Regions from separate parts of the Clostridium sp. TJA032 genome, predicted to be linked through region 1. Evidence: riboswitches for the same ligand, from Rfam matches in the RefSeq annotation. Region 1 holds a riboswitch; each other region holds the start of a gene.
The links. A riboswitch is a leader RNA that binds a small molecule or an ion and turns the genes downstream of it on or off. The one in region 1 is predicted to bind thiamine pyrophosphate.
Positions count from the first base shown of each region.

Region 2: linked by a shared signal. The riboswitch ahead of thiC (phosphomethylpyrimidine synthase ThiC) and the one ahead of thiT (energy-coupled thiamine transporter ThiT) in region 1 are both predicted to bind thiamine pyrophosphate.
Region 3: linked by a shared signal. The riboswitch ahead of thiS (sulfur carrier protein ThiS) and the one ahead of thiT (energy-coupled thiamine transporter ThiT) in region 1 are both predicted to bind thiamine pyrophosphate.

Region 1 covers NZ_JBZEFB010000001.1:700,222-703,509, reverse strand. Annotated here, with positions in the region: gene AC4FRL_RS03165 (pyridoxal phosphate-dependent aminotransferase) at 1-808, opposite strand, end outside; gene thiT (energy-coupled thiamine transporter ThiT) at 918-1,613, opposite strand; TPP riboswitch at 1,711-1,815, opposite strand; gene AC4FRL_RS03155 (histidinol-phosphatase) at 1,937-2,716, opposite strand; gene AC4FRL_RS03150 (GNAT family N-acetyltransferase) at 3,021-3,288, shown strand, end outside.
Region 2 covers NZ_JBZEFB010000001.1:72,548-75,835, forward strand. Annotated here, with positions in the region: gene AC4FRL_RS00330 (biotin--[acetyl-CoA-carboxylase] ligase) at 1-315, shown strand, start outside; gene AC4FRL_RS00335 (DUF4184 family protein) at 417-1,175, shown strand; gene AC4FRL_RS00340 (hypothetical protein) at 1,279-1,584, shown strand; TPP riboswitch at 1,662-1,761, shown strand; gene thiC (phosphomethylpyrimidine synthase ThiC) at 1,890-3,200, shown strand.
Region 3 covers NZ_JBZEFB010000001.1:910,675-913,962, forward strand. Annotated here, with positions in the region: gene AC4FRL_RS04125 (thiazole synthase) at 6-770, opposite strand; gene thiF (sulfur carrier protein ThiS adenylyltransferase ThiF) at 831-1,628, opposite strand; gene thiS (sulfur carrier protein ThiS) at 1,646-1,840, opposite strand; TPP riboswitch at 1,964-2,065, opposite strand; gene AC4FRL_RS04140 (MFS transporter) at 2,112-3,288, opposite strand, start outside.

The DNA.
Region 1 (3,288 bases):
ACTTATGGTTATTTGATAATATGTAATCAAAATCTTTAAACATAATTTCTCCCATAGTTGTGGCAAAAATATTTATGTTCCAAAGGTCTAATTTTTCTAAAATGGATTTTTTTATTTTTTCATTAGAAATAAGTCCATAGCCTAACCTTATTCCTGGAGTTGAAAAAAATTTAGAAGTTCCTCTAATTACAAAAAGGTTATTAAATTCATCTATTAAAGGAGTAGAGGAATAAATTTCAGGCTCTGTAAACTCTACATAGGTTTCATCAACCATAAAAAATGTTGAGGTGTTTTTTATTAAATTTTTTATTTCATCTTTTGAAAAGGCAAAGCCTGTAGGATTATTAGGATTACAAATTATGACTAAGTCAAAGTTTGAAGAGTTTATATGATTTATAAGATTTATATAATCTATTTTAAAGTTATCTTCTTCCCTTGCAAAAAATTTATATACCTTACAATTTATCTTTTCTAATTCACTTTCATATTCTGAATAAGAGGGAGATAAAAGAAGTGCCTTTTTAGGACTTATAATGTTTATAAAAGATGATATAAGCTCAGTAGCACCACTACCAACTATAATATTTTCTTCCTTGCATTTACAGTATGAAGAAATGGATTCTTTTAATCTTTTATATTTAGGGTCTGGATAAATAGAAACTAAATCTATATTTTTTAAAATAGCTTCTTTAGCTTTTTTAGAAGCACCAAAGGGATTTATATTTGAACTAAAATCTTTTATATCGTTTTTATTTACTCCTAATTTATCTGATAAATCAAATAAATTAGCACCATGATTAATACTCATAAGTACCTCCTTTAAATTTGATATAACTTTAAATTTCTTAATTATAGTATAATTCTTTACTAAAGAAATAAAAAGGGTTAGATTAATTAAATAATCTAACCCTAGTATTTTAAGAAGCATAGTTATTTGCTATGTTTTTTGGTCTTATGGCCTTAATAAGCCTATTTACAGGTAATATGCTTAAAATAATTATACATATTAATCCATCAGCGCCTATTAATGCACCGTTTACTAAGAATGAATATAAAATTGGAGACATTCCTTCGGGTGCAAAAGAACCAAAGAATACTACTCCTGAAATAAAGTGAGCTAAGAATTTTAAAAATATCGCAACTATAGCTCCAAACATTCTATGATTTTTAAAGAAACCTGCTACTCCTAAAGCCATATATGGAATTGGATAATCAAAAAGAACTTGAACAGGATGTATAATATATGGGTCTATAAATAAGGATATTATCCCAAATAAAAATCCTGTAAGCATTCCAACTAATGGGCCATAAGCGTAAGCAACTAGTATAATAGGAATCATGCTACCTAAAGTTATTCCTCCACCTTGTGGAAATTTATATATCTTTAGCATATTTAAAACAGCAGTAAGAGCTAAAGCAATTCCTATAGTTGTAAGCATTTTTGCATCAAATTTTATGTTTTTAGCTTTTATAAGTAAAAATAATATAATTAGGACCCCTATTAAAGCGAGAATTGTCATTGGATTAGTTACAATCTCCTTAAAATTTCCTCCTAAATTAATTGATGAAAAACTTTGAATAAAATCATTTATTATTTGAGAAAATGACATCATAGTTTTTCAGTCCCCCCTTCTTAAACTTTAATTGTGCTAAGGGAGAGTTTAAATATTTTAAATAAAAAAACCAGATCTTTTTAAAGATCTGGTTTAAATACAGCCCTAAACGCTTCCCTACGCTGGAATTAACCAGATCAGGTGTTGAGGGTTAATGATAAAAATATCATCTCTCAGCCAATAGGCACCCCTAGCACATGAAATAATTCTAAATATATTTTATATATAAATTTACCTTTGGTCAAGTAATATTTACTATTAAATGAAAAAATATTATCTAAATTTGTATTTTTTAAATAAAAATAGAAAGTTTAAAAGAAAATTTATATGTCATAAACTAGATTTAAATTAAGTGAGTTAGCTTTTTCATAAGCATAATAAACATAAGAGTCAAAGACTTCTTTAGGATTATGACAGTCTGAATTAATTATTACTTTTACATTAGACAAAGAAACTTTTTCCCAAAACTTTTCATAAGGATATGCAAAACGTTCTCCATCTATAAATTTTTTCTTTCCTCTTCTAAAACCATTAGCATTAAATTCTAAGATAGAATTATATCTTTTTGCATAGGAAATTATAATATCACAGGCTAAATCACAATTTTCATCCCAAGGGAAATTATTTATAAAGATTAAATCAGGGTGGGCTATAAAACTAAAGTAACCACTTTTTATTCCAAGGGATATACTTTTTGCATAATCTATATAATCCTCTGTGCTATCTAAATTGTAAGTATTTTTAAGATTTCCTTCCTCATTTAAAAATAAATGCTGCCCTAGAGCTAAATAATCAAATTTTAATTCATTTTTTAAGTAGTTATAATAAAAATCATCTGTTTGCAAATATTCTATTTCTAAACCTATTTTTATATTTATATAATTTTTATATTTATCTTTTAATTTCTCTAAAGAATCTTTATATTCACAAAGTTCATTGAAGTTCATTCTAAGAGAAAATCTATTGTCAGCATAAGGAGCGTGATCGCTAAAACCTAAGGTATTTAAATTTTCTTTAAGGGCTTCTTTAATATAATCCTCATCTTCTCCAAGGGCATGTTTACATCTTTTAGTATGAGTATGAAAATTAATTTTTTTTAACATAAATTCCACTTCCTCTCTATAAATAGAGTATATCAAAAAAATAATTAAAAGATAAATGTTAATAAAATTTTAATAGAAAAATGTTAACAAAAAATTCTTTGACTTTTCCTTTTGAATAAAATAAAATTATTCCACGATAAGTAATTAAGTGGATTTAAAGAGGGTTTTATGTAAAGAGAACTTTACATAATTAAAGTTATTTTATTATTAACATTTAAAGGAGATATGAACATGGGGTAAGTTTTAGTTAATTATTTAATTAGGCATTATTTTAAATTAGTTTTTAGTAAGAGGTATAAGGAAAATGAAAATAAGATTGATAGAAGAAAAAGAATTAGAAAAAGTTAAAAGTATTTATGATAATGTTGTAAAGGAAATGAATTTAAGGGGTCTTTATAATTGGAATGAAAATTATCCCAATACAGAAATAATTTTGAAAGATATTTTTAATAATCATCTTTATGGAATAGAGGTATTAGGAGAAATAGTAGCAGTAGCTACAGTAAATGACTATGCCTATGATGTTTATAATGATATTTCATGGCAAGTAGATGGTCCATTTTTATCTTTTC
Region 2 (3,288 bases), 630 kb from region 1:
TTCCCTGATGAAATAAAACATTCAGCCTGTTCATTATTTCAAGGAGAAAAGCCTACAGTTACTAGAAATAGAATGATTGCAGAAATTTTAAATGAACTTTTTGCTTTATGCAATAATTTAGAAGATAAGGACATAATGAAAGAGTATAAGGTATTATCATTAGTATTAGGAAAGGAAGTTACCTTTTATAAAAATAATAAGTTAAATAAAGCAGTAGCAACTGATATTACTGAAAATGGTGCCTTAGTTGTTAAATATGAAAATGGAGAAATAGATTATTTAAACTCAGGAGAAATTTCAATAAAAACAATATAATGAAAATTAAAATATTTAGCTTTATTTAGTAAAAAAATGTAGGGTTTATTTTATTTTTTGCTATTTATTTAATAAAATTTAATTTTATTAAGGAGGAGAATATGCCTTTTACTTTAGCACATCCAGCAGCTGTAGTTTTTTTGAAAAATAAAAAATTAAATATTACTGCCTTAATTTTAGGAAGTATGGCTCCAGACTTTTTATATTTTATAAATTTTAGGCCTTATGGAAATTTAGGACATAAATTATTAGGATTTTTTCTACTTAATTTACCTTTATGTTTTTTATTAGCCTATGTTTTTCATAATATAATTAAATCACAACTTATAAGTAATTTACCTAACCCCTTTGATAAATGGTACTTTTATTTAAGAGAAAAGAAATTTTCATTAAATTCTTTAAAAGAAGTAATAGTTTTTATCTATTCTGCTATATTAGGAATGGCAACTCATGTGATTTGGGATGCTTTTACCCATAATAGTGGATTCTTTGTTGAGAAGATTCCTTACCTTAGGGAGAAGATTTTATTTTTAGGAGAATATGAAATATATAGATATAAGTTTTTTCAACATGGAAGTACTTTAATTGGAATATTTATAATAGTATTTTTTTTGTATACCCTTAAAGATAGCAGAAAGATAGTCTTTATAAAAAGAATATCTTTTAAAAAAAAGATAAAATATTATTTTAGTATTTCTATTATAATGTTTTTAGTAGTATTTTTTAGTTACTTTATTTTTAGAGAATTTAATATTTCTTATGGAATAGGTGGAGTAGTAGTTTCGATTTTAAATGGTTTGTTTTTAGGGATGTTTATTATTTCTTTTAAGGAAAATCTTAATATGAAAAACAAAGGGTAATTTTATAAGGTATACATAAATTTTAATTTCTTTACAAACTTACCACATATTATTTAGAATGTTATAATATTTTTATTAAAGAATATTTGAAGGGAAGAGGCTTATGGATAAAGTGCTTTTATTACAAAATATATTAGAAGCATTAGTTTTTGTTATATCGACAGTAATTTTTGCTTTATTATATGGTTTATTAGATAAGAAGAAAGGGATAACTGATAAAATAGTTGGTGGACTTAAAAAGAAACCAAAATTAGAAGTTGTAATTCATATAGTAGTTGCTTTAGCTTTAATTTTAATTGTTCGTTATTTTGGACTATATGTTTTTAAGCTTTGGGATTTAGCAGTTATTTTTATTATGGGAGCAATCTCAGGAATTTGTATTTACAATATAAATAGAAATAATTTTTAATATAAAAATATATTTTTATGTAGTATATTGAAAAAATATAGAAATAATAGTATAATTTAGAAAAAATAAAACTTAATATTAATTGCTAGGGGTGCATTTTTATGCTGAGAGGATAGATTCTAACCCTTAAAACCTGATGTAGTTAGTACTACCGTAGGGAAGCAGTAAGTGAAATTTTTATTTATTTTTTAATAAATATAGTTTTATCTTGTTTATTAAGCTTGCCCTAAGGCAAGCTTTTATTTTTTTAGGATCCTAATTTAATTTAACTGCGCAGTTAAAAAATTAATATAAGGAGAACTAATATGAATTATACAACTCAAATGGATGCTGCTAAAAAAGGCATAGTTACAAAAGAAATGAAAATAGTTTCAGAAAAAGAAGGTATTAGCCTTGAAGAATTAATAAGTTTAATGTCTAAAGGTAGAATTGTAATACCTGCTAATAAAAATCACAAAAGTTTAAGTGCAGAGGGAGTTGGACAAGGTCTAAGAACTAAAATAAATGTTAATTTAGGCGTTTCAAAGGATTGTTCTGATATAGATTTAGAACTAGAAAAAGTTAAGAAAGCTATAGAGATGAAGGCAGAATCTATAATGGATTTAAGTAATTATGGAAAAACTTATGCCTTTAGAAAAAAGCTTGTGGAAATTTCTAAAGCTATGATAGGTACAGTACCAATTTATGATGTTATTGGATTTTACGATAAAGAGCTTAAAGATGTAACTGTTGATGAGTTTTTTGAGGTTGTAGAAAAACATGCAAAAGATGGAGTTGATTTTGTTACTATACATGCAGGGTTAAATAGAGAGACTATTGAAACCTTTAAAAGAAATAAAAGAATTACAAATATAGTATCAAGAGGGGGTTCACTTCTTTTTGCATGGATGGAATTAAATAAAAAAGAAAATCCTTTTTATGAATATTTTGATAGATTATTAGATATATGTGAAAGATATGATTTAACTTTAAGCTTAGGAGACGCTTGTAGACCAGGGGCAATATTTGATGCAACAGATGCTATTCAAATAAAGGAATTAATTACTCTTGGTGAATTAACAAAAAGAGCATGGGATAGAAATGTTCAAGTAATTATAGAAGGACCAGGACATATGGCACTTAGTGAGATTGAAGCTAATGTATTATTAGAAAAAAAGTTATGTCATGGTGCTCCATTTTATGTTTTAGGACCAATAGTAACCGATATAGCACCAGGGTATGACCATATAACAAGTGCTATAGGAGGTGCTGTTGCAGCTTCTCATGGAGCAGATTTTCTTTGTTATGTAACACCAGCAGAACATTTAAGACTTCCTAGTTTAGAAGATGTTAAAGAAGGTATAGTTGCAACTAAAATAGCTGCACATGCTGCTGATATTTCAAAGGGAATAAAAAATTCAAGGTATATAGATAATAAAATGAGTTACGCTAGAAAAAATTTAGATTGGAACGAAATGTTTTCTCTAGCTATAGATAAGGAAAAGCCTTTAAGATATAGAAAAGAATCTATTCCTGAGCATGAAGATAGTTGTACAATGTGTGGAAAAATGTGTTCTATGAGAAATATGAATAAAATTTTAGAGGGTAAAGATATAAATATTTTAAGAGAAGATTAAATAAAAGAGAGATATATTAAAAATTAATATATCTCTCTTTTATTTAAAGACGAATTATTTTTTAAAGAAAAGTGTTATTATAAATATT
Region 3 (3,288 bases), 210 kb from region 1:
ATCTCCTATCCTAAAAAACCAGTAAGAGGAGAAGAGGCATTTCCAAATTTTGATTCATTCCCCAATTTAGCCTCATAAGCTAATCTTCCTCCCTTTACTGCCATAGAAAAAGCCTTAGCCATGCTTACAGGATTGCAAGAAGATGCTATAGCTGTATTAACTAAACAAGCTGCAGCTCCCATCTCCATAGCTTCCATAGCCTGTGATGGTTTTCCTATACCTGCATCAACTATAATTGGAATATCTAATTCATCTATCATTATTTGAATTAGTTCCTTTGTTTTCAAGCCTCTATTACTTCCTATAGGTGCTCCAAGTGGCATTATAGCTTTTGCTCCAGCTTCTATTAATTTTCTTCCTACATAAAGATCTGGGCACATATAAGGAAGAACTATAAACCCCTCCTCTGATAATATCTTTGTAGCCTTTATTGTTTCTTCATTGTCAGGAAGTAAATACTTAGAATCTGATATAATCTCTATTTTTATCCAATTTCCACAGCCCATAGCTCTAGCTATTTTAGCTATTCTAATTGCTTCTTCAGCATTTTTAGCACCTGATGTATTAGGAAGCAAAATTATATCCTTAGGTATATTTTGAAGAATATCTTCCTCCTTATTATCTAAATCTATTCTTCTTAAAGCTAAAGTTATAACATTAGCACCACTTCCCTTTAAAATATCCTTTATCATCTTATTTGAAGGATACTTACCACTTCCAACAAAAAGCCTATTTTTTATCTCTACTCCACCAATTATTAATTTATCCAAAATACTCTACTCCTTTTATACTAAATTAAATATTATATAATTTATTGATTAAGTATATTTTTAAATTTTATTAAAAGCTATATCTATAACTAGATTTGCCATATGATTTGCACATATAGCTACTCTAGGTGCCATTAATCCACACCCTTCCTTAGCCTCATTTATAAAATCACCACAAATATAAAATCTTTCTGTTATCTTTTTTGTTTTTATTAAGTTAGAATCAAAAAAACCAGCCATACCAGAAGAAGAAATCAAAAACTTATCAGTTATATTCTCTAAGAAATAATTAGCCAATAAAGCTTTACTCTCTGCTCTATCAAAGGCCTCTAATATGATGTCCCCCTTATTTAATAATTTCATATTATTCTTTTCTAGCTTTAAATTTAAATCACAAACCTCTATAAAAGGATTTATTCTCTTTAAATTTTTCTTTAAAGCCTTTACCTTATATTCTCCAATATCCTCTATATAATATTGTTGTCTATTTAAATTAGAAGGTTCCACTAAGTCAAAATCTATTAAAATTATTTTTCCAACGCCTATTCTACTTAAAGAAATTGCAATATTAGAACCTAGTCCTCCACAACCTGCTATTAATACCTTAAGATTTTTAAGTTTTTCATAAACTCCTGGAGTATGTCTACATATCATAAGCTCCTCTAACTCTTCTCTTTTAGGCATTACTCCCTTTTTAATAAAAACAATTCTATCTCCTTCTTCAAGAAACTTGTCCTCTTCAACAGGAAAGCCATTTAATATAATAATATTAGAATCTGAAAACTCTTTTTCTTTTAAAGAATACACTGTTATTTTTTCCTCTAATACTCTCCATTTTTCATTAACCTTTATATTCATATATTCCTCTCTTAATACTATCCTCCACCAACAAAGGCAATAATCTCAATTTTATCTTCCTCATTAAGTATAAATTCATTGTACTTATTTGAAGGAACTATATCTTTATTAATTTCAACAACAACTCTTTTACTACTTATTTCTAGTAAGTTCAATAAATCAAGTACTGTATTTATATTATTCTTTTCTAAATACTTACCATTAACAATCATATTCTCACCTCTTTTCTTATTTTTAAGATTATTTACACCAACAAAAAAGGTTTAGCTTTTATTGCTAAACCTTTTAAAATATATTTTCTAATTAATCATAAAATATTTTTAGTATGAAAAATATAAGATTAAAATATACTTCCCTACGTTGGTACTAACCAAATCAGGTTCTTAGAGTTAGAATTTAAATTCCTCTCAGCCTTAAAGGCACCCCTAGCAATATCTTAAAATTATTTGTTTTTATTTATCATACCTTAAAAATTAAATTTTATCAATTAATTTTTTCCTTTTTTTCCATTTTTCTGTTTTTCATAGTTATTAAATCATTATTTAATAATAATGTTAATATAAATCCTATTAAAGCTATAATAGAACAAGTTAAAAACAACTTAGTATAACCTGTATTCATTGTACTTTGAAAGGCAGTTTCTATAGCATTTTTAGCTCCCTCTAAACTTTTCATATAGGATTTTTCTATAGCCTCTATATTAACATTAGGATTATTTAAAAATTTATCTCTTAACACTATAAATTGTCCATTTACCATTTCTTTTATAATGCTAAAAATATTAGTTACACTAGCATTTCCTATGGAGTTTGAAAAATTTGAACCTCCTCCTAAAGAGTTCATAACATTAGACATTCCACCCTCTAAAGGTGGCATAACCTTTTGTAATGCTTCTGGAACCTTTCTTCCTGCATCAGAGATAAAATTAATAAGAATATTTGGAGATACTGCAATTCCTATAGATTTAACTAAAGATACTGCTGATTGTCCAACTGTAGCTTCATTATCTGGAACTAAGCTAAGCATTAAGTAATTTATTGGAGTTCCCATAGAAAATCCTAAACCAAAGCCCATAATACCTAAACCTACAATTAAATTAAAAATTCCTGGATGTTTAGTTGTTATATATCCTTGATAGAGGTTTCCTATAATAACTAAGGCCATCCCTATTAAAAGCACTTTTTTAACACCTATTTTATCAATAAATTTTCCTCCTAAAGGAGCTGCTATTCCAACAAATATTGCAAAAATAGTAACTATATATCCTCCACTTCCCATTGGAGTTTTTAGTATATTTTCACTAAATTGAGGAATAAATACTGTAGCCATTAATCCACAACCTACAACAAAACTTAAAATTAAAGTTATGGCTATTTCTTTATTTGTAAAATAAGATAAGTTTATTACAGGGTCCTCTGCTTTTCTTTCTACAAAAACTAATATTGGAATTGATATTATAAATATTAAAAGATATGGCCAAACCTCTAAGGATTTTATTGAATTAATAAAATCATAAAATTTTAAATTAGTAGCTCCATACATTAAGGATAGTATTAATACTGTTAGTACTAAAGAACCTAAAACATCTAATTTTTTAACTCCCTTAGAAGAAGTATTTTCTTCTAATTTTCTTGCCATAAAAAGTATAATTATACTAATT